3 regions of the Mesorhizobium sp. M0217 genome follow, and region 2 is predicted to be linked to each of the others. Evidence: predicted binding sites of a transcription regulator. Region 2 holds the regulator's gene; each other region holds the start of a gene.
What was found. Region 2 encodes LexA, which represses DNA repair genes until DNA is damaged. Its sites were predicted from a motif close to TGTTCNNNNTGTGTTCNG; they were not measured.
Positions count from the first base shown of each region.

Region 1: the regulator LexA is predicted to act here: its motif matches at 3,894-3,911, upstream of dinB (DNA polymerase IV).
Region 3: the regulator LexA is predicted to act here: its motif matches at 2,795-2,812, upstream of parE (DNA topoisomerase IV subunit B).

Region 1 is NZ_JAMYSN010000014.1:21,834-29,181, forward strand. Features, by position in the region: gene NKJ18_RS21055 (DUF924 family protein) at 1-573, opposite strand, end outside; gene NKJ18_RS21060 (hypothetical protein) at 576-851, opposite strand; gene NKJ18_RS21065 (SDR family oxidoreductase) at 863-1,486, opposite strand; gene NKJ18_RS21070 (LysR family transcriptional regulator) at 1,598-2,563, shown strand; gene dinB (DNA polymerase IV) at 2,591-3,832, opposite strand; gene NKJ18_RS21080 (hypothetical protein) at 4,066-4,302, shown strand; gene NKJ18_RS21085 (hypothetical protein) at 4,456-4,863, shown strand; gene NKJ18_RS21090 (hypothetical protein) at 5,130-5,351, shown strand; gene NKJ18_RS21100 (hypothetical protein) at 5,725-6,054, opposite strand; gene NKJ18_RS21105 (hypothetical protein) at 6,215-6,517, shown strand; gene NKJ18_RS21110 (DUF1236 domain-containing protein) at 6,860-7,189, shown strand; gene NKJ18_RS21115 (hypothetical protein) at 7,288-7,348, shown strand, end outside.
Region 2 is NZ_JAMYSN010000005.1:168,199-175,546, forward strand. Features, by position in the region: gene NKJ18_RS11740 (AMP-binding protein) at 1-908, shown strand, start outside; gene kynA (tryptophan 2,3-dioxygenase) at 905-1,741, shown strand; gene kynU (kynureninase) at 1,846-3,093, opposite strand; gene NKJ18_RS11755 (GntR family transcriptional regulator) at 3,261-4,025, shown strand; gene lexA (transcriptional repressor LexA) at 4,231-5,013, shown strand; gene NKJ18_RS11765 (ComEC/Rec2 family competence protein) at 5,007-7,348, opposite strand, start outside.
Region 3 is NZ_JAMYSN010000002.1:151,845-159,192, reverse strand. Features, by position in the region: gene NKJ18_RS05340 (FUSC family protein) at 1-567, opposite strand, end outside; gene parE (DNA topoisomerase IV subunit B) at 670-2,724, opposite strand; gene cpaB (Flp pilus assembly protein CpaB) at 2,982-3,887, shown strand; gene NKJ18_RS05325 (type II and III secretion system protein family protein) at 3,966-5,366, shown strand; gene NKJ18_RS05320 (hypothetical protein) at 5,371-5,637, shown strand; gene NKJ18_RS05315 (CpaE/TadZ family protein) at 5,683-6,897, shown strand; gene NKJ18_RS05310 (TadA family conjugal transfer-associated ATPase) at 6,894-7,348, shown strand, end outside.

The DNA.
Region 1 (7,348 bases), on a different contig from region 2:
TTCATCGAGAAAGCGTTGTTCTTGGGCGTGCATGGCGCGGCCGAGGATCGGGTTGCGGTGCGGAAAACGTCCGAAACGGCGGATGATGTCGCGGTGATGTTCGGCCCGCTTCAGGTCGGACGGGCCGATGTCGCGCGACAGCGCCACCGAGCGGTCCTGGTCGGCAATCGCTTCGGAATGCGCGAAGGGCAGCCCGAAGAACAGCCGCAGCGAGGGATCGACCATCCGCTGGAACCCGGCATCGATCGCCTCAGTAGCGATCGCGCGGGCCTTCCCGTCGCTGGCATACATGCGCGGCGTGTCGCGAAAGGCGTTGCGCGGGAACTGGTCGAGCAGCAGGAGCAGCGCCAGAGCCCCGTAGGGCGTCGCCATCCAGCCATCGCAGTCGCCGCGCGCTGCGGCCTCATGCAGCCGCAGGAAGCGATCGCGAAACTCGCGGTCGAAGGCCGCATCCTTGGCGAACCACGCGGCAGGTCCTGCCTGCCACCAGAAGCCGACCACGGCGGCAGCGGCATCCGGCACATTCTTCCGGGCGGCGAGGCCGCCCGGTTCGACGGTTGCGATGGCGTCCATTGTCAGGCCGCCTTCGCATCGCCGGCCAGTGCCGCCCAGTCCAGCGCTCTTGCCCAATCGGCGAATGAGGTCGGCTTCACCGGCAGCAGACGGGTCGTCTGGCCGAAATCGACGGCAAGCACGGTCTGCTTCTGGTTGTGGATCCAGGCATAGCTGGCGGCAGTCTGTTCGGCGGCGTCCTTGCCGAGCACGGTTTCGAGCGCGGCGGCGAAGTCCGCCAGCGGCACCGGATAATAGCTGACTTCGCGGCCGACAATGCCTGACAGGATGACGGCCATCTCCGGTCCGGTCAGCGCCTGCGGCCCGCCAATGTCGAAGCTGGCACCGGCAAGCTCCGGATGCCGCAGCGCTTCGACACGTAGGCCGCCATATCCTGCCAGGAGATCCAGGAGGTCTGGAAGTTGGCCGGCAGCGGATAGGCGAGGACGCCCTGATGCATGATCGCCGGCGCGCTCCAGGGCGCCGCGATATTGCTCATGGCCAGCGTCGGCTTGAGGACGATAGATGGCGGGCCGAACGTCTTGATGTAGTCGATGAGTTCGGCCTTGGCGTCCATCACCGCCGTGCCGGAATGGCCCGACACATGGCCGCTGGTGTTGAACACCAGAAGCTTGACGCCGCCTTGCTGCGCCGCATCCGCAATGTTGCGGCCGTAGCGCAGGATCTCTTCAGGGCTTGCACCGACCGGCAAGGTCAGCGCCACCGCATCAACGCCGAGGCAGGCGAGGGCCAGTCGGCCGGGGTCGGCGAGATCACCGCGCACGATGTTGACCCCATCGCCGAACGGATCGGGCGAGCCCTTGCGTAACAGGACACGCACCGTGGCGCCGGCGGCGCGGCAAGCGCTGACAATGGCCGACCCTTGGGCGCCGGAGGCGCCGGTGACCAGAACCGAATTGGGAAAGTTTGGCATGGATTTGCTCCTCTCTGAATGAGTGCCGACGAAACCGGCACCACCGTCTTCGCGTCGAAGAAGGCATTCGCAACTTTACTCTGCTGAATCCAGTGATATGATTTCAGGAATATGCTGAACAAAATTGACCTGGCGCGCGCCGATCTCAATTTGCTGGTCTTGTTCCAGGCCATCATGGAGGAGCGGCATGTCGGTCGCTCGGCGGAGCGGCTAAACCTGTCGGCCTCGGCGGTCAGCCATGGCCTTGGCCGGCTGCGCAAGGTGCTTGGCGATCCGCTGTTCCTGAAGACGCCGCGCGGCGTCGTGCCCACCGACCGGGCAACGGAGCTTGCCGAACCGGTGGCCGAGATCCTGGCGCGGGTGCGCCGGGTGATCGCCAGCGCCGAGCCGTTCGATCCGGCCCGCTCGACGCGCCGCTTCACCATCGGTGCGCCGGATGCGGTGTCGTCGGTGCTCCTGCCGCCGCTGCTCGACCAGATCCGCCTTTTGGCCCCCGGCATCGACATCGGCATCCGGCAACTGCTGCCGCGCCAAGGTGAACCGTCGCCCACCACTGCCTGGAGCGACTGTGTCGCCGAACTCGAAGCGCGCGCCATGGATGTCGCGGTGATTCCGTTCGACGGCCTGCCGGCACGCTTCACCGTCGACAAGCTCTATGAGGAGGATTTCGTCGTCGCCATGCGCGCCAGCCACCGCTTCGCCGGCGATCCGTGCCTCGACGCCTATTGCAGCGTGCAGCATATGGTCGTCTCGAACAATGGCGATCCGAACGGGTTTGTCGACAGGGTGCTGGCTGAACGCGGCCTGTCGCGTCGCGTCGCGCTGACTGTCCCCAACTTCATGTTCGGACTGGCCGTGCTTGCGCAGACTGATCTGATATCGGCCTATCCGCGCCGGTTCCTCGCCATGTATGGCGGCCGTTTCGGTGTCGTCGGCGTCGATGCACCCATCCGGCTCGGCCACTTCAACATCAACAGCATCGTGCCGAAGGTTGCGCTGATGGATGCGGGCTTGGCCTGGCTGGTCGGCCTGCTCAGGCAGACCGGAAATGCAGCACTATCTTCGGGTGCGGCCTAAGCATTGGCCTAGCCGTCGCGGCGGTGCTCAAAGCTCCTTTTCCGCCAGTTCGCGGAAGGCATCGGGAACCGAGCGCCGGGCTTCCAGCGCCACGGCGCCATAGCCGACAGCCTCTCTGCCAAAGCGCTGGCGGATCTTGTCGATGGCGCGGTCGGCGCCAAAGCGCGCCAGGCCTTGCCTGCTGCCGGGCCGCTGCTTTTCATCGGCAAGCCCGAGCGGCAGCTCCAACTGCAGCTCGGCACTTTCTTCCAGCTGCGACACCGAGATCGCCAGCAGCGAGATGGTCTTCTCCCGAGGGTTGGCGGCCAGCACGCCGCGCACCAGCTCCCCGGCGATTTCGGCCAGCATCGCGGTTGCCGAAATCGGCTGATCGAGCGTCAGCGAGCGTGTGACAGCGTGCAGATCGGCGAAACGCACGCGCACCGTCACCGTGCGCCCGGGCCGTGACTTCGCCCTGAGCCGGCTTGCGACCCGGTCTGCCAGATGCAGCAGCACGGGTCCGAAGATACGCGCCTCGGCCGGCCGTCTGCCAAGCGCCGACTGCGCGCCGGCGGAATGCGACGGCCTGTGGGTTTCGAGCTTTCGCGGGTCGCGGTTCCATGCCAGCGACGCCAGCTTTTCGCCGGCGGCGGGCCCGAGCAACCTTCGCAGCGCCCCGCTATGCGTCTTTGCCAACTGGCCGATGGTCTCGATGCCGATCTCGGCCAGCCGCGCTCTGGTCGCCGGGCCGACGCCCCACATCAGCCCGACTGGCAGATCATGCAGGAAGGCAAGTTCGGTGTCCGGATCGACCACCACCAGCCCGTCGGGCTTGGCCACCTGCGAGGCGATCTTGGCCAGATGCTTGGTGCGCGCCACGCCGATCGAGATCGGCAGGCCGAGCTCTGCCCGGACGCGCCGACGCACCGTGGCGGCGATCTCGGCCGGCGGCCCGAACAGATGCGTGCAGCCGGCGACGTCGGCAAAGGCTTCATCGATGGAAATCCGCTCGACCAGCGGCGTGAAATCGTCGAGCACCTTGATGGCGGCGTCGCCCAGCCGCTGATAGTCGGCGAAATGGCCGCCGACGAAAATCAGTCCGGGGCAAAGCTCGCGCGCGCGTCGTCCGGGCATGCCGCCGCGCACGCCGAAAACCCTGGCTTCGTAGGAGGCGGCAAGCACGACGCCGCCGCCGACGGCGATCGGCTTGCCCCTGAGCGCCGGGTCGAGCAACTGCTCGACCGAGGCGTAGAAGGCGTCGAGATCCGCATGCAGGATGGTGGGCTCCATCCCGACCGTTCCCTTTGCGGCGTTGCAGCATTAGCCGCGTCTGTTGTGAGAGGCGTTTTTGCCGAACAAATAGAGAACAAACAGGGCCTATTGTCAAGCGAAGCGGTTGTCGCCGGCCGGTCCGTTCCAGATCGGGCTGTCGAGTGCTCCGCCTGGGCATCGGACCTGCGGAACATTGTCTCTCGCCTCAGCGTTCATATCCGCGACGGGACGCTGTTTTTGTGGAGGCCGGTATGGGCCAGTTCGAGATGATCGACCTCGTCAGCGTCGTTGACGCCTGCACGAGCGATCGCGTTGCCGGGCACTGCGTGTCAATGGCCAGGGCGGTAGAGGAGTTGCGAGTGCTGACCGGTGATTTCGTATCGCCGGACGAGACGGTGGCCAACGCGCTGTCGGCAGTGGCGCTGGGGCGCGGCTGCGCGGTGGTGTTCGATGAGCGAGCGGGCGCCGACATCTTGCTGACGCCGTAGCGGGCGGCGCCGGGTTGTTGCAGCCAGAAAAGTCGAACAGCGTGCAAAAAGCTGTGCAGGCATGGCCCCATAAGCGGGGCGTGGAAAAGTTCTGCGCGTGGGTGTATTCTCCAGGACGCAAGCGGTCGCAGACCGCATAGGGGGAGAAATGACATGCCGAGGGTTTCGGAACTCTTTTTCAAAACTGCCATCTTGTTCCTGATGTTGGGGATTGCGGCCGGCCTGCAGATGGCGATCTCGGGCGACCACGCCGCTTTTCCGGCGCACGCGCATATCAATCTGCTCGGTTGGGTGACGAGCGCCATCTTCGGCGGCTACTACGCGCTCAATCCGCAAAAGGCGGCGCGTCGCGTCGCCATGATCCACTACGGGCTCTACACTCTCGGCTTGGTGATCATGCTGCCGGCGCTGTATGTGATGCTGCAGGGAAACCCGGCGCTTGAACCGATCGTCGCCGGCGGCTCGCTCATTATCGCCGCTGCCGTTCTGGTTTTTGCTTTCGTGGTGTTTTCGCCCGAAACGGCGCGCTCGGCGTCCGGCGTGGTTCCGGCCTCTCGCTGACTGTTCGCGCGCGGCGATCAAAGTCCGACCCGCGTTCGCGACCCGCGACACGGGTTGGCCAGGCCGATGGCCGCAGCCGCTGGCTGCGGTGTCTATCGCCGCGTCGGCGCTTAACATACCCGAGTCCCACCACGTATTATTTCGTGACTATTTGGCGCCGGAACCTTCCCAGATATCGCGCGTTGCGGCGACTGTATTCGCGCTGCCTTATATATAGGCAGCCTTGAGTACGTCCACAGCATGGGTTGGGGGAGGAGCAGGACACCATGTCGAACAGAGAAATCGGAACGTCGGCCTCACTGGGCCGACGCATCGCCGATCTGAAAGCCAGGATGCGAGACGCCAGCGTTACTGAACACGAGATGCAGACCTTCCAGAAGGTCGCAGCCATCATGGGAGGTGTCGAAGGCTCCCTACGCCTCGACGCCGACGACCTGATCGCGGCGTCCTTCGTCACCGAGGCGCTCGGCGATCCCGGGTCGAATTGAAGGTCAGAGCCCGTCGGCACTCAAGTGCCGGCGGTCGATGGCCCGGTTCGCAGCGCCGCGATGCCGGAGCGTGTCTGCACCGCCCGCGGTGGGATTTCTTGCGCACTTTGAAGATTTCAGGCGAGCGGCCCTCGACGGCGCTTGAAATATTGGGCTTCGCGTTCTCGGCTGTCGAAGGTGCCGAGATTGTCGCCGTCCAGCCCTTGACACAAGGGCTAAGCCAAACCGCCAAGGCGCCTTAAACGAAGGATCCGGCCAGCCGGATCCTTCGAAATATCGCGATGCTCCGGCATCGCCTTCAGCTCATACTTGGTCCAACTGGTGACGGCGTGGACGTCCCGGGAAACCTCTCGAAAGTCCGCGGTCGCTGCCCTTACACGTCGTCGAACGGGCCGCCGCGCCTCGCCAGGTCGTGACCAATGGCGGCTTCCTCGGCGTCGTCGGGCAAGGCATCGTCACTGTCCTGGTAGGGGTTGTCGTCATCCTCCTCGGGCAATTCGCCTTCCTTCTCGACACCGGTGGTGTCCGGTAGGCTTTCCTCATCTGCTCCGTCGGGCAGGACCGTTGCGCCACGCAGCGCATCCCAATCCTGCCGGCGCGGCGTCGGCGCTTCCACCTCGTCATTGGCGATCCTGTCGCGGGCATCGTTTTTGCTCGGTGGCGCCTCGACCTCGTCATTGGGTTTTCTGTTTCGTTCTTCCATGATTGCCTCCTCTGGGCGGCTTTGCGTCGAGAAGGTGGAACTCACTTCCGGCTGTCAGGTTCCGGCAACCACTCCATCTCCGTGGAACCAATTGCCGCCAGTCTGCTTTGCCAAGGACTAGTCTGTTTTGCCAAGGAGATGAATCCAGAGGAGCTGGACCATGAAGACTTTCCCCCTCATCCCATGCGTGCTGCTCTTGGCGCTGCCCGACCCGGCGGCTGCGCAGGACAATGGCGACCAGCACGGCCCTGCCGCGCCTTGCCAGGCGCAGCCTCAGGACGATGCTCGGAAGCCGCCGGTCGCCAATGGCGGTGGCGAATCGACCAGCACGCTCGGTCCCTGCGGCGGCGTGCTGCAGCCGCCGCCCAGTGGTGACCAGGGTATGACGCAGCCGCCGCCGGACCAGGGCAAGACGCCGGTGATCAAGCCTGGCGAGGTGCCTGCGCAGCCGCCGAAGCAATGACCTTTGCTTGAAACTTCACGGCGTGGCACGAAGGCGGTCGGTTCCGGTCCTGGCCGGGCGACGCGGTCACCGGATCAATGCCGGCGCCGGCCGCGATCGCCACCGGAATTTGGAGCCGTGCATCGTCCGCGTCGAAGGTCTCCTGAGGGATTGTGCTTCAATGCGAATCTTGCGGGTGCGGGTTCTGCTGGCATGACCGAGAAGCCGATCAATTTAGTCTCCGCTTGCGGAACAAGACCGTACCGGCTGCGTTTGCCTCCAGGAGCCCGCCACCTCGATCTGCGCTGTTTTCGCCTCATGCGGGAACACGGCGGAGCTCGCCAACAACGACAGGAGACGAAGATGAAAACCATCCTTATTCCCGCCGTCGCCGGGCTCGCCATGATCGCTGGTATCGGCATTGCCGCCGCCGACGAGGTCATCGTCACGCAGCCGGCACAGCAGCAGGTGATCATCACCCCGGAACAGCGCACGGTCGTGCACCAGTACGTAAAGAAACATCCGCTTGCCTCGGTCAATCTGCTCGGCGTCGAATTGAATGTCGGCACTGCCTTGCCTGACACTGTCGAGCTGCAGGAGGTTCCCGACGTTCAGTACAGATACGCCGTCGTCGACAACCATACCGTGTTGGTCGACCCCAGCACGCGCAGGATTGTCGAGGTGGTCGAGTAACGCTCGACAACCTAACCATTCATCGGTGATACGGCCCTGTCGTTCTTCCCAAAAGGGCGGCAGGGCCGAATGACGAACATGATGAAAGGAGAATTGCCATGTTGCCGCATGTCGAGACCCCGAACTCCGCCAATGTTGCGGCGTGTTGCGACAAGTTGC
Region 2 (7,348 bases):
TCGTCGGCTCCCCGCCCCTTGCCTTTACCTTCGGTCTTGGCGGGCTCGCCATCTTCCCGCTGCGTTTCGGCGCCGCGGCGACGTTGCTGGAACAGGCGACGCCACCCAACATGATCCACATCATCGAGACCTACAAAGCGACCATTTCCTTCACCGCTCCAACCGCCTATCGGGCCATGCTCAAGGCCATGGATCAAGGCGCTGACCTGTCCTCGCTGCGCGTCGCGGTTTCGGCGGGCGAGACGCTGCCGGCGCCTGTCTTCGAGGAATGGACTGAGAAGACCGGCAAGCCGATCCTCGATGGGATCGGCGCCACCGAGATGCTGCATATCTTCATCTCCAACCGCTTCGACGACATGAAGCCGGCCTCCACCGGCAAACCAGTCGGCGGCTATCTGGCACGCATCGTCGATGACGAGATGCGGGAGTTGCCGCGCGGCTCTGCTGGCCGGCTGGCGGTGCGCGGCCCGACCGGCTGCCGCTACATGGCCGATGCCAGGCAAAAGGACTATGTCCGCGACGGCTGGAATCTCACCGGCGATACGTTCACGCAGGACGAGGATGGCTTCTTCCACTTCGCCGCGCGTTCCGACGACATGATCGTCAGCGCCGGCTACAACATCGCCGGCCCCGAGGTCGAAGCGGCGCTGCTCTCGCATCCCGACGTCGCCGAATGCGCGGTGACCGGCGCCGAGGACGGTGAACGCGGCCAGATCGTCGAGGCGCATATCGTGCTTGTGCAAGGTGTTTCGCCGGACGCATTGACCGTCAAACGCCTGCAGGACCACGTCAAGGCAACGATCGCGCCCTACAAATATCCGCGTTCGGTGAAGTTCATCGACGCCTTGCCCAAAACCCAGACCGGCAAGATCCAGCGCTTCCGGTTGCGCGCGGAGAAGAGCAATTGATTAAGCCGAACGATCCGGCGTCCGATGGCGCGCAGATGTCGTTCAAGGAGCGGATGTCCTACAGCGACTATCTGCAGCTGGACAAGGTGCTCGATGCGCAGGCGCCGCTGTCTTCGGCCCATGACGAGATGCTGTTCATCATCCAGCATCAGACATCCGAATTGTGGATGAAACTGGCCCTCCACGAGATCGGCGCCGCGATCCGCTCGATCCGCGCCGACCGCCTCGAACCGAGTTTCAAGATGCTGTCGCGTGTCGCGCGCATCTTCGAGCAGCTCAACAATGCCTGGGACGTGCTGCGCACGATGACGCCCAGCGAATACACCGAGTTTCGCGACGCGCTCGGCCAATCCTCGGGCTTCCAGTCCTGGCAGTACCGCGCCATCGAGTTCATGGCCGGCAACCGCAACCTAGCCATGCTCGGGCCGCACAAGCACCGGCGCGATCTTACGGACAGGCTGGAAGCGATCCTGGCCACGCCGTCGCTGTACGACGAGGCGCTTCTGCTTTTGGCGCGCAATGGCTTCGACATCGGCGCCGATGCCGGGCGCACGGACTGGCGCGAGACGCGCGGTGAGAACGAAGACGTGCTGGCTGCTTGGCAAACCGTCTACCGCGACCCGCAGCGCTACTGGATGCTCTACGAACTGGCCGAGAAGCTGGTCGACTTCGAGGATTACTTCCGCCGCTGGCGCTTCAACCACGTCACAACGGTCGAGCGCATCATCGGCTTGAAGCGCGGCACCGGCGGCACCTCAGGCGCCTCCTATCTGAAGAAGATGCTGGAGGTCGTGCTGTTTCCGGAGCTCTGGACGGTCCGCACCCGGCTCTAGAGCATTTCACGTTTAACGGAAACGGCGAAATGCTCTAGCTCTTTGATTGACGCAATTTCGGACGGAAAACCGCTTCACACTTTTCCTGAAATTGCTCTAGTTCCTCAGGTGACCGCGGTCTTCACCGCGAAGCGGGCGTCCTGCCAGGCGCCGGTGCGCAGAATATCCTCCAGGACTTCGACCGCCTGCCAGACATCGCCATATCCGACATACAGCGGCGTGAAGCCGAAACGGATGGTCGACGGCGCCCGGAAATCGCCGATCACGCCGCGCTCGATCAGCGCGCGCATCACCTGATAGCCATGCGGATGGAGGAACGACACCTGGCTGCCGCGCTGGCTGCCGTCGCGAGGACTTTCCAGTTCAAGCCCGTAGGCGCCGCATCTGGCTTCGACGAGCTGGATAAACAGGTCGGTTAGCGCGATGCTTTTTCTGCGCACCGCCGCCATATCGACGTCGTTCCAGATATCGAGCGCGCCCTTGAGCGCCCGCATCGACAGCACCGGCTGCGTTCCGCACAGGAAGCGGCGAATGCCGCTGCCGACGGCAAAGCCCTGCTCGAAGGCAAAGGGCCGCGCATGGCCCCACCAGCCGCTGAGCGGCTGGTGGGCATCGTCATGGTGGCGCTCGGCCGCGTAGATGAAGGCTGGCGAGCCCGGGCCGCCATTGAGGTATTTGTAGGTGCAGCCGACGGCGAAATCGGCATTGGCACGGTCAAGTTCGACCGGCAAGGCGCCGGCCGTGTGGCAGAGATCCCAGATGATCAGCGCGCCGGCGTCATGTGCCTTGCGCGTCAGCGCCGCCATGTCGCGCAACTGGCCGGATTTGTAGTTGACGTGGTTGACCAGGATGACGGCAACGCTGTCGTCGATCAGCTCCTCGATTGCGGCCGCGTCGACTCCCTCCAGCCGCAGCCGCGTTCCCGGCCGGGTCGAGGCGACGCCTTCGGCCATGTAGAGGTCGGTCGGGAAACTGTCGCCCTCGGCAACGATGACCGACCGATCCGGCCGCATGCCGAGCGCTGCGTGCAGCAGCTTGTAGATGTTGATCGAGGTTGTGTCGCAGACCACCGTCTGCCCATCAGCCGCGCCGATCAGTCGCCCGAGCTGATCTCCGAGTTCCACCGGCATGTTGAACCAGCCGGCGGTGTTCCAGGCGCGAATGAGGTCGTGCGCCCATTCCTGCGTGGCGGCCTGCTGCAGTTCGCTGAAGACGACCGCTGACGCGGCGCCCAGGGAATTGCCGTCGAGATAAATCACGCCTTGCGGCAAGACAAAGCGTTCGCGCATGGAGCGCAGCGGATCGGCGGCATCCATTGCTTCTATTGTAGCGAGATCGGGTGTCGTGCTCATGATCCGGCGCCCCTCCATGGACAAACGCGCGCGGCGGAGCCTGCCGCCCAAACATGCCGGCGATCTTGAGTGGTCGCCCTTGAACTGTCAAACATTATATATAATTCACCCATTGAAAGGCTTTGATATATAATGATCCGCCGAGCGTTTATGTCTGATGGATCACGATGCTGGATGACGAGCAGACCTCGAAGACGGAAGCGGCCTATCGCCTGCTCAGGCGCGATATTCTTGCGACCCGGCTGGCGCCTGCCGCGCCGTTGAAGCTGAGCACGCTGCGCAACACCTACGGCATCGGCTGGACGCCGTTGCGCGAGGCGCTGTCGCGGCTGGAGGCGGAACGGCTTGTGACCGCCATCAGCAACCGCGGGTTTGCGGTCGCTCCCGTCTCTCGGGCGGAGCTCGAGGATTTGGCGCGTGCGCGGCTGGTGGTCGAACTGCCCCTGCTGGTGGAATCGATCGAGAAGGGCGACCGTGAGTGGGAAGACGCGGTCGTTGCCGCCCACTATCGTCTCTCACGGTGCGGGTCTGTTCTCGACGATCCATCGGATGATGCGGTCGACGCGTGGTACGAAAAACACGATGCCTTCCATGCGGCGCTGCTCAGTGCCGCGACATCCAGCTGGCTGCTGCGCTTCAATGCAACGATTTCCGACCAATTGCATCGCCATCACCGCTTTCTGGGTCTGGCCCCGACGCTGCGCGCCGCCGCCGGCCGCACGGACGGACACCGGAAGGCCGTGGCGGCCCTGCGCGACGCCGTGGCGATCGAACACCATACCGCCCTGATGGAAGCGGCCCTCGATCGCGACGTCGAACGTGCGAAAACTCTGATGACCGCTCACATCGGCTACACGCTGCGGGTCTATGCCCAGAGAGAACCCCGCGCGGATGCTGCGCAGCCCCGTCCGAAAAGGAAGCGGCGATCGTAGCCGACGACGCAGGGCACTTTGTCTTCGTTTCACCCCGTTGCTGGCAACTGGGCGCAGGCGGCGCTCGCAGCGCCGAACGTTACGCTGAACAAAACGTCAACACATTCATTAAACTTTAAAAGGTTGCGGAACACAACTGGAACAGATAGTGTTTGTTCTGGGTTTGTTTTTTCTGATTCTGGTTTCAGAACCCTTGGGGGCCGCGATGCTGACGCGCAAACAACATGAGCTTCTGATGTTCATCCATGAACGCCTGAAGGAGAGCGGAATCCCGCCGTCCTTCGACGAGATGAAGGAAGCGCTCGACCTCGCCTCCAAGTCCGGCATCCACCGCCTGATCACGGCGCTTGAGGAGCGCGGTTTCATTCGCCGGCTGCCGAACCGGGCGCGCGCGCTGGAAGTGCTGCGGCTGCCCGACTCGATCGCACCAGGCCTCAATGCGGCGAGGAAGTTTTCGCCGAGCATCATTCAGGGCAGTCTTGGTCAAACCGGCCAAGGGCAAGGCGGCCAAGGACAAGGCGCGTTGGGCCAAGGCGGTCTCGGCCGCCAGATCAAGCCGGGCTCGCCGTCGCGTTCGATGTCGGCCGGCAATGACGATGCCGTTTCCGCGATTTCAATCCCGGTTATGGGACGCATCGCCGCCGGCGTGCCGATCGACGCCATCCAGCATCAGACCCATTCGATCTCGGTGCCGCCCGATATGATCATGGGCGGCGAACACTACGCGCTCGAGGTCAAGGGCGATTCGATGATCGAGGCCGGCATTTTCGATGGCGACACGGTCATCATCCGCAATGCCGACACAGCCAGCCCCGGCGAGATCGTGGTGGCGTTGGTCGACGATGAGGAAGCGACCCTGAAACGCTTCCGCCGCAAGGGCGCCTCGATCGCCCTGGAAGCCGCCAACCCGGCCTACGAGACCCGCATTTTTGGACCGGACAGGGTGAAGGTGCAGGGCAAGCTTGTCGGATTGATCCGGCGCTACTGAGCCGGCTTGGGTTTGTACTTTTCACGCTGGTTGTAAGGCGGCAGGCCGCGCGCTTCGCGGGAGAAGCGGCGTTGCTCGTGCCAGGGGCGATACGGCTTGTCGACGGCGAAGCGGATGGTTGGCGCTGCAGCTGCCGATTGCGGATCGAAGAAGACGGCGGCGCTGCCGTCGCGGGCCAGCTGTTTCTTCGTCACGACCAGCACCAGCGGGTCGCGGCACGGATTGTAGGCGGTGGCGTCATCGATGACGATCAGGCTCGCGAAGGCACAGGCCGGCCGCGCCGTCTTGCGGTCTTTCGCAAGCGCTACAATGGCTCCGGAAGGGTGCCGGGCGATACAGAGATCGCCGGTGCAATAGAAGGGCGAGCCGGGCGGCAGATCGAGCGGATCGAGATCGAACCGCGTATCTGTTGCCTCGAAAATCTCAGGTGGGATAATGGTTTCGGCCCACAGCGCCCGTTTCCAATTGTCCGTGGTGAATTCGTTGGAGCGTTCGCGGTTGAGGGCGAGTTCGCCGCCACCGATCGGCATGGCCACCAGATGCGCATCCTCGGATATGAGCACGTCTGGCGTAAGCACCTGCGGCACCGTCAACAGGCCGGCCAGCGCGAAAGGCACGGCCGCCAACCTGAGCCAGGTGGTGGCCATGGTGGCGATGACGAGGGCGACCGCCACCAACAGCACCGAGCGGATGGAGATCAGCCCGACGGCGTCGACCGGCGAGCGCTCGGAAATCCAGGCCGATATAGCGATCATCGCCATCAGACCTTTGCCCATCACATAGAGGAACGGCCCGTCGGCGCCGAACGGCATCGCCAGTGCGCTGAGCACGGCAAAGGGCATGACGATCAACGAAACAATCGGCATCACGGCCAGATTGGCGATCAGGCTGAGCGGCGACACACGCTGAAAATGCCAGATGGCGAACAGCAAGGTTGCACTGCCGGCGATGATCGAGGTCATTGCGAGGCCGCCCATGGCCAGCGCGAATTTTCGCGACAGGAAGCCGACGAAGGAGCGCTTTGCCGGCGGCGTTCTCACCTTGTCGGCGCGGTAATCGGCCCAGCCGGCATAGGCGCCGACAAGGGCGGCGGTGGCGGCAAACGACATCTGGAAGCTGGGACCGACCACCTCGTGCGGCGACACCAGGATGACGGCAATGGCGGAGATCGCCAGATTGCGCATGGTGAGTGCGGCGCGATCAAACAGCACGGCGACAAGCATGACCGCCAGCATGATGAAGCTGCGCTCGGCGGCAACCACGACGCCTGAAATAACGAGATAGGCGGCGATCGAGACAAGCGCTGCCGCGGCCGCATATTTCTTCACCGGCCGGCGCGAAGAGAAAACGGGAAACAGCGCAAAGGCGCCACGCAGCAACGCCATGATGGTGCCGGCAACCAGCGCCATGTGCAGGCCGGAGATGGAGATGATGTGGTAGATGCCGGTGCGCCGCATCGCTTCGTTGACCTCGTCCGGGATGCCGGCGCGCACGCCGACAATCAGCGCCGCGGCAATCTCGCCTTCGGCGCCGCCGATCTTGCCCCTGATATGGTCGGCAATGTTTTCGCGCGCGTTCTCGATTGCCGAGGAGAGCCGTGCGGTCAGCGGCGGCGGTCCCTGCGTAGCAATGGTTTTCGGATTGCCGAGAAAGAAGCCGCTGCCGCCGATACCGGTGAAATAGCTGTCGAAGGAGAAATCGTAGCTCTCCGGCCGCACCGGACCGGTCGGCGGCAACAGCCTGGCATAGCCGGTGATCAGGGAGCCGGCGGTCATATCGGCGGGAACGGTCCGCGCCGAGAGCCTGACCCGCTCCGGGGCGTAGCGCAGCTCGGGGTAAGCGGTCGAAACCACGTCGAGCGTCAGCCTGATGCGGCCGCTTTCCATCTGTTCGAGACTGACGACGCGGCCGGTCAGCCGTGTCTGAATCTCGGAGCCGAGCATCTGCGTTCCGGCGCGCCAGGTCTCGACCTTGGCGGCGACGACGCCGAGCGCGCACAGCATCGCGGCCATGCAGAACAGATGCGTCCTCGGCCGCGATCGCGTGGCGACAGCGCAACATGTCGCCAGCACCACAATGGCGATTGGCTGCGCAAAGCCCGGCTCGCCGGCCAGCGAGAAGTAGACGATGACGCCGGCTGCCAGGAAAACCGGGACCAGCAGGAAGGCGACGCCCCGGTCGAGCTCCGTGTTGGCGGCCACGGCAAGGCTGCGGCGGAGCGCGGGCCATGACGGGCGGCGAAGCCGTCTGCGCAGTCGGGCGATAGATCCGGGCGCTGTGACTTGCGCCGGCAACGCGTCACCGGGCAGCGCGGGCGCTATGCCGGGATGCGGCT
Region 3 (7,348 bases), on a different contig from region 2:
GATGCTGCGCTTCAGCCTGGAGATGATGGCGTCAGCGGCCAGCTTGGGCAGGATCAGCCGGCTGGTCAGGCCGGCGCAGACGATGCCGAGCACGATCTCGGCGCAGCGCGCGACAGCGAGATCGACGATCACATGCGGCTGGCCGAAAGCCGGCAGCCCAATGATCATCGCGGTATAGCCGGCAAGTGCGGCGCCATAGGCTTCCGGATTGCGCAGCAGCGACGAAACCAGCGTGCACAGCCCAATCCAGACGGACAGCGCCGTGACCAGCAGCCAGGGATTGGTGCCGAAAACCGAGGTGATGCCGATCGCCGCAAGTCCACCGGCCAGCGTGCCGAGCAGCCGGTAAAAACCTTTCGCCAGCACCATGCCGGCGACCGGCTGGGCGACGATGAAGACCGTCATCATCGCCCATTGCGGGTGGTCGAGTTTTAGCGCGTAAGCAGCGAGAAGCGCGATCAGACCGGCCGAAACCGTGCGCAGGGCGAAAATCCAATCCGAGCGCGTCGGCTGCGTCAGGCCCGCCAAACTGGTTTCGAAGTAGCTCTTCAGCCGCGCCCAGATCATAAGCTGGTCTCCGTATCGGAAGCGCAGGCTAGAGCAGTTCCAGGAAAAGTGTGAAACGGTTTTCCGCCCGGAACTGCGTCAAAACGAAGAGTTGGCCAGCGCTCAGATATCCAGCACTTCCGTCGCGGCGAATTCGGCGCGTTCCTGGATGAAGCGGAAGCGGGCTTCCGGCTTGGTGCCCATCAGCGCGTCGACAGCATCCTTGGTCGCGGCCACGGCGTCGATGACATCGACCCTGAGCAGCGTGCGCTTCCTCGGGTCCATGGTGGTTTCCTTGAGCTGCGCGGCCATCATCTCGCCCAGGCCCTTGAAGCGGCCGATCTCGACCTTGGCGCGGCCGGTGAATTCGGTGCGCAACAGCTCGTCCTTGTGCGCATCGTCCCTGGCATAGGCAACCTTGCCGCCTTGCCGGATCGAATAGAGCGGCGGCACCGCCAGATAGAGATGGCCGCCATTCACCAGATTCGGCATTTCCTGGTAGAAGAAGGTGATCAGCAGCGAGGCTATGTGAGCGCCGTCGACGTCGGCGTCGGTCATGATGATCACGCGGTCGTAGCGCAAATCCTCGTCGCGGTATTTCGAGCGCGTGCCGCAGCCGAGCGCCTGAATCAGGTCCGAAATCTGCTGGTTGGCGGCTAGCTTGTCGTTGCCGGCGCTGGCGACGTTGAGGATTTTTCCGCGCAGCGGCAGCACCGCCTGGCTGGCGCGGTCGCGCGCCTGCTTGGCCGAGCCGCCGGCCGAGTCGCCTTCGACGATGAACAGTTCGGCGCCCGCGGCGGCATTCTGCGTGCAGTCGGCGAGCTTGCCGGGAAGGCGCAGCTTGCGCACCGCGCTCTTGCGCGACACTTCCTTTTCCTGGCGCCGGCGCACCCGCTCGTCGGCGCGCGCAATCACCCATTCCAGCAGCTTGGAGGCTTCCTGCGGATTGTCGGCCAGCCAGTGGTCGAAGGGATCGCGGATGGCGGTCTCGACAATGCGAATGGCTTCGATCGTTGCCAGCCTGTCCTTGGTCTGGCCGACGAATTCCGGCTCGCGAATAAACACCGACAGCATGCCTGCCGCCGAGATCATCACGTCTTCGGAGGTGACGATCGAGGCGCGCTTGTTGCCGACCAGGTCGGCATAGGCCCGAAGCCCGCGCGTCAGCACATTGCGAAAGCCGGCCTCATGCGTGCCGCCTTCGCCGGTCGGGATGGTGTTGCAGTAGGAGTTGACGAAGCCGTCACCGCCGAACCAGGTCACCGCCCATTCCAGCGAACCGTGGCCGCCCTGCTTCTCGCTCTTGCCGGCGAAGATTTCGCGGGTCACCTGGAAATCATCGCCGAGCGATGCCTTGAGATAGTCCTTCAAGCCGCCGGGGAAATGGAACTCCGCCTTGGCCGGCGTCTGGTCCTTTTCCTTGATCAGCGATGGGTCGCAGCTCCAGCGGATCTCGACGCCGCCGAACAGATAGGCTTTCGAGCGGGTCATGCGATAGAGCCGCGCCGGCTCGAAGGCGGCGCCCTTGCCGAAAATCTGCTCGTCGGGATGGAAGCGGATTTTGGTGCCGCGCCGGTTGTGCACTTCGCCGAGCTGCTCCAGCCCGCTCACCGGAACGCCGCGCGAGAACCTTTGGCGGTAAAGCTGGCGACCGCGCGCGACCTCGACTTCGAGATGGTCCGACAGCGCATTGACGACCGAGACGCCGACACCGTGCAGACCGCCGGAGGTCTCATAGACCTTGCTATCGAACTTGCCGCCCGAATGCAGCGTCGTCATGATGACTTCGAGCGCCGGTTTCTTGAATTTCGGATGCGGATCGACCGGAATGCCGCGGCCATTGTCGGTGACGGTCAGAAACCCGTCGGCCGACAGCTCGACATCGATGAAGGTGGCATGGCCGGCGACCGCCTCGTCCATCGAATTATCGATGACCTCGGCAAACAGATGGTGCATCGCCTTGTCGTCGGTGCCGCCAATATACATGCCGGGACGGCGCCGCACCGGCTCTAGCCCCTCCAGCACCTCGATGTCGGCGGCACTATAGCCCTCGCTGCCGTCCTTGGTCGCAACGGAACGTTTCGTGGCCTGCAGCAGCGGGTCGGCCGGCCGCGCCGGTGTCCGAGCCGATTGGGGCTGCTTTTCCAGATTGCCGAAAAGATCGTTGTTGTCGTCCATGCCTGCCATAGAATCCGGTGCCGCGAATCACCCGTCGATACTGCCACGCTTTTCGGCGCCAAGCGACGGAAGTTCCTGTTACGTTCGGGGATTAAACCCTTCTTATCCTAAAACCTTTCGATAACCAAGCCGGCGGAAATAGGTCCAGCGAGAGCGGCCGCGATTCCTGAATCTTTAACAAAGCGGCCTAGCGTCGCCTCAACAAAACAAAAGACCACGAATGTCAGGGGTTGGTTGTGAGGGGCAAGGCCATAACGATGATTGGCATCGCTGCCGTCTTCGGCGCGATTTCAATCTTTGCCGCGGATTTCTGGGTGAAAAGCCAGGCCAAGGCCGATGCCGAAGAGAAAACGGCGTCGATCCCGGCGCCCGCCGTCCCCAAGGTCGTCTTCAAGACCATAGTGGTGGCCAACGCGCCGCTGCGTTACGGCATGGAGCTTGACCGGGCGCAGCTCAGCGAAATCCCATGGTCCGAGGATTCGGTGCCGCAGGGCGCGTTCACCACAGTCAATGCATTGCTCGCCGAAGGCAGCCGCGTGGTATTGTCGCCGATCGAGGTCAACGAGCCGGTGCTGATCAGCAAATTGTCGGGGCCGAACGGCCGCGCGACGCTATCAAACATGATGACGCCCGGCATGCGGGCGGTGACAATCCGCACCGACGAGATCGCCGGTGTCGGCGGCTTCGTCATGCCGGGCGACCGGGTCGACGTGGTGCTGACACGCGATGCGGGCGAAATCCAGGAAGTGGCCAAGAACGCACAGGGCGCTGCCGGATCGACCGTTACCTCCGAGATTGTCGTCTCCGACGCCAAGGTGCTGACCGTGGGGCAGGGCGCCGACGAGCGCCAGACCGCACCGCAGATCGCCAATTCCGTCACCATCGAGGTGACGACCGAAGGCGCGCAGAAAGTGGCGCTTGCCCGCACCGTCGGCACCTTGTCGCTGTCGCTCCGCTCGGCCGCAGACGGAGGGGCCGCCAAGGACGGCGTCACCACCATCTCGTCCTTCGGCGGATCGGTCGCCTCCGGCGTCCAGGCCGCTGCCGGCGCGCTGTTCACTGCCGCGACCAAGGAGCCTGAGAAGCCGAAATTCAAGACGATCATCGTGACGCGCGGCACGCAGGTCGAAGAATACCAGGTTCCTGCGCGGGACCAGCAATAACTGCCGGTGGGGACCGGGCGAGGGACGGGACAGATGTCGGGACTTCATGCATTTCGAACTACGAAAGGGCTGCGCCCAATGCGGGCGCTTGCGGTGGGGGCTTGCCTGGCCGCGGCCGCAATGCTCGGCCTCAGTGCGCCAGCCAAGGCCGACAACGATATCGTCCATGTCTCGTCCACAACGAATGCGTCGATCAAGGTAGCCAAGGGCAAGCCGAAGACGGTCATGACCAATGCCGCCTTCTACCAGATCGTCATCGGCGATCCGGAGATCGCCAACGTCAATCCGCTGACCGACAAATCCTTCTATGTGCTGGGCAACAATCTCGGCACCACCGGCATCGCGCTGTTCGACGAGAACAAGCAGTTGGTCGGCACCGTCGACATCGAGGTGACGCTGGACACCGACCAGCTGGCCAGCACCATTCGCGCCAGCGTGCCGGACGCCAAGATCAAGGTCGGCTCGGCCAATGGCCGCGTCGTGCTGTCGGGCGAGGCCGATGACGCGGTCGCCGCCGAGAAGGCAAGCAAGATCGCCAGCCGCTTCTCCGGCAATGAAGAAGTGATCAATTCGGTCAACATCTCGTCCTCGCAGCAGGTTCAGCTCAACGTCCGCTTCGTCGAGATCAATCGCCAGGCCGGACAGGATCTCGGCGCCAAATACAGCGCCAATTTCGCTTACGGCATTGGCGGGCGCGACGTCACCCTCGATCCTGGCACGGTGCCGGGAGCCGGCAATGGCGAGATCATCGGCCGGCTGCTGTCCAACGGCCTGTCGATCGACGTCGCCATCAAGGCGCTGGAGGAACGTGGTCTCGCCAGGCGGCTGGCCGAGCCGAACCTGATCGCCCGCTCGGGCCAGACGGCAAGCTTCCTCGCCGGCGGCGAGTTCCCGATCCCGGTCTCCGAGGACAATGGCAAGATTTCCGTCAGCTACAAGAAATACGGCGTCAGCCTCGACTTCACGCCGACGGTTCTCAAGGACGGGCTGGTGAGCCTCGACATCGCGCCGGAAGTGTCCTCGATCGACGCTTCGGCCTCCTACAATATCGGCAATATCTCGGTCCCGGGCTTTATCGTGCGCCGCGCCAAAACATCCGTCGACCTGAAGAATGGCCAGAGCTTCATGATCGCCGGCCTGCTGCAGTCACAGAACGACATTACCACATCGCGTCTACCCGGCCTCGGCAAGCTGCCGGTGCTCGGCTCGCTGTTCTCCTCCAAATCCTATCAGCGGCGCGAGACCGATCTGGTGATCATCGTCACCCCCTATCTGGTCAAGCCGGTCGATCCGTCGAAGAAGCTGCTCGAGCCGACCGACGGCACGCAGCCGGCCAGCAATGTCGACTATTTCCTCAACAACACCGAGGAAGTGAAATCGTCCGAAGCCAATCGTGCAGTGGCAATGGCCAGCGGCAGTACGCCACAGCCGGCCGCGGTCACCACCGTCGGGCATTTCCTCGACCTGCCGAAGGATTGAAGCCATGCGCGTGGAATCATGCATCGCCCTGCTGATCGCCGGCCTCGCCGGCGGCTGCACCAGCGACGACTATGTCCGCTCCGAGGGACCGACGATTGCCGCCGGCAACGCACAGGCCGCCAATACGGCCATGCAGATGGTCGATCCCTGGAAATACGGCGTCCAGAACACCAGGCTGCTGGTGCCGGCGCAGCGCAGTGAGGCGGCAGTCAACGCCGCCGACCAGGCTGCTGCTGCCAAGGCCGTGCAACCGACAGCGACAACCGATTGATTTGCCCCGGTGATTTGACCGGGAATGACCTGACAGGCTGACAAAATGGCAAGCGGCATCAAGACCAAGAAGATCCTGCTGGTGTCCAGCGACCGGACCTTTGCGCAGGATACGCGCACCGCGTTCGCGGCCTCGGAGGTGATCCAGCTTTCGACCGTCGAGAAGAACATTACCGAACTGCGCGGCGAGGTCCAGGAAGCCGATTTCGGCGCGCTCATCGTCGACATGGATGCGGCAAAGCTGGAAGAGATCGAGTCGCTGCAGCGCATCATGCGCCGGCTTGAAGGCCGCGTTCCGGTGGTCGTCGTCACCCAGGAATTCAACGCAGCCGCAGTGCGTATCCTGGTGCAGCTCCAGGTCGCCGATTTCCTGGTCAAGCCGATCACCACCGCCGATCTGGTGCGGTCGGTCGTGCGCGCGCTGCAAGGGCCGGGGCGCGAGGAAAACACCGAGTCGCAGATCTATACCTTCATGCCGGCCGCCGGCGGCGTCGGCACCACGACGCTGGCGCTGCAGACCGCCTTCCAGCTGCATCATTCGGTGACGCGCGGCGCGTCGACCTGCGTGGTCGACCTCAATTTCCAGCAAGGCGCCTGCGCCGAATATCTCGACCTCGAGCCGCGCTTCGACATCACCGAAATCGAGAACCAGCCCGAGCGCCTCGACCGTCAGCTGCTGGATGTGATGCTGTCCAAGCATGCGAGCGGGCTCTGCGTGCTGGCGGCGCCAACGCATCCGTCGGAAATGCGCTCGTTCAAGACCGATGTCGTGGTGCGCATGCTCGATCTCGTCTCGGCCTATTTCGATAACGTCGTCATCGACATGCCGCGCACCTGGTTTCCGTGGACGGAGACGGTGCTGCTCGGCTCCAACAAGCTCTACATCGTCGCCGAAATGACGGTGCCATGCCTGCGCCACACGCAGCGGCTGATCCAGGCGGTCTACGAGACGGCCGGCAAGGAAGTGAAGCCGAACGTCATCGTCAATCGTTTCGAGCAGAAGATGTTCGACAACGGCATCAAGCAGGCGGATGTCCAGGAAATCCTGGGCGAGCATTTCGTCGGCGGCATCTCCAACAATTACCGGCTTGTGCGTGAAGCGGTCGACCGCGGCGTGCCGCTGCATGAGATCGACCCGAACGCCAACGTCGTCAACGATCTGAAGAGGATCATCCTGCCGGAAGAAGCCGTGGTGACGCCGGAGAAATCGCGCTCGCTGTTCGGCATCGGCAGGGGCCTCCTGAAGAGGAAAGCCGGATGACCAGCCGCTTCTCGACCCTGCAGAACCGTGACGTCCGCGCGCTGAAGCCGGCCGAGGCGGCGCCGGTCGCGCATCACGCCGTGGTCATCCCGACGAACCGCAAGGCCTTGCCGCCGAAGCCGGAGACAACACCGGGAAAAAGCGCCAACAAGGTGCTCGATGCCCGCGTGCGCATCCACCGGCTGCTGCTCGAGGAAATCAACCTGGTCGCGCTGGAGCGCCTGCCCAAGGATGAGATGCGCCGGCAGGTGCAGGAGTTCGTGTCGGAAAAGACCCGCCAGGAGCGTATGGCGATCAACACCGTCGAACTTGAAGCACTGGTCGACGACATCGTCGATGAGATGGTCGGCCTCGGGCCGCTGGAACCGCTGCTCAAGGATCCCGACATCAACGATATCCTGATCAACGGCCACCAGAACTGCTTCGTCGAAAAGCGGGGCAAGCTGCAGCA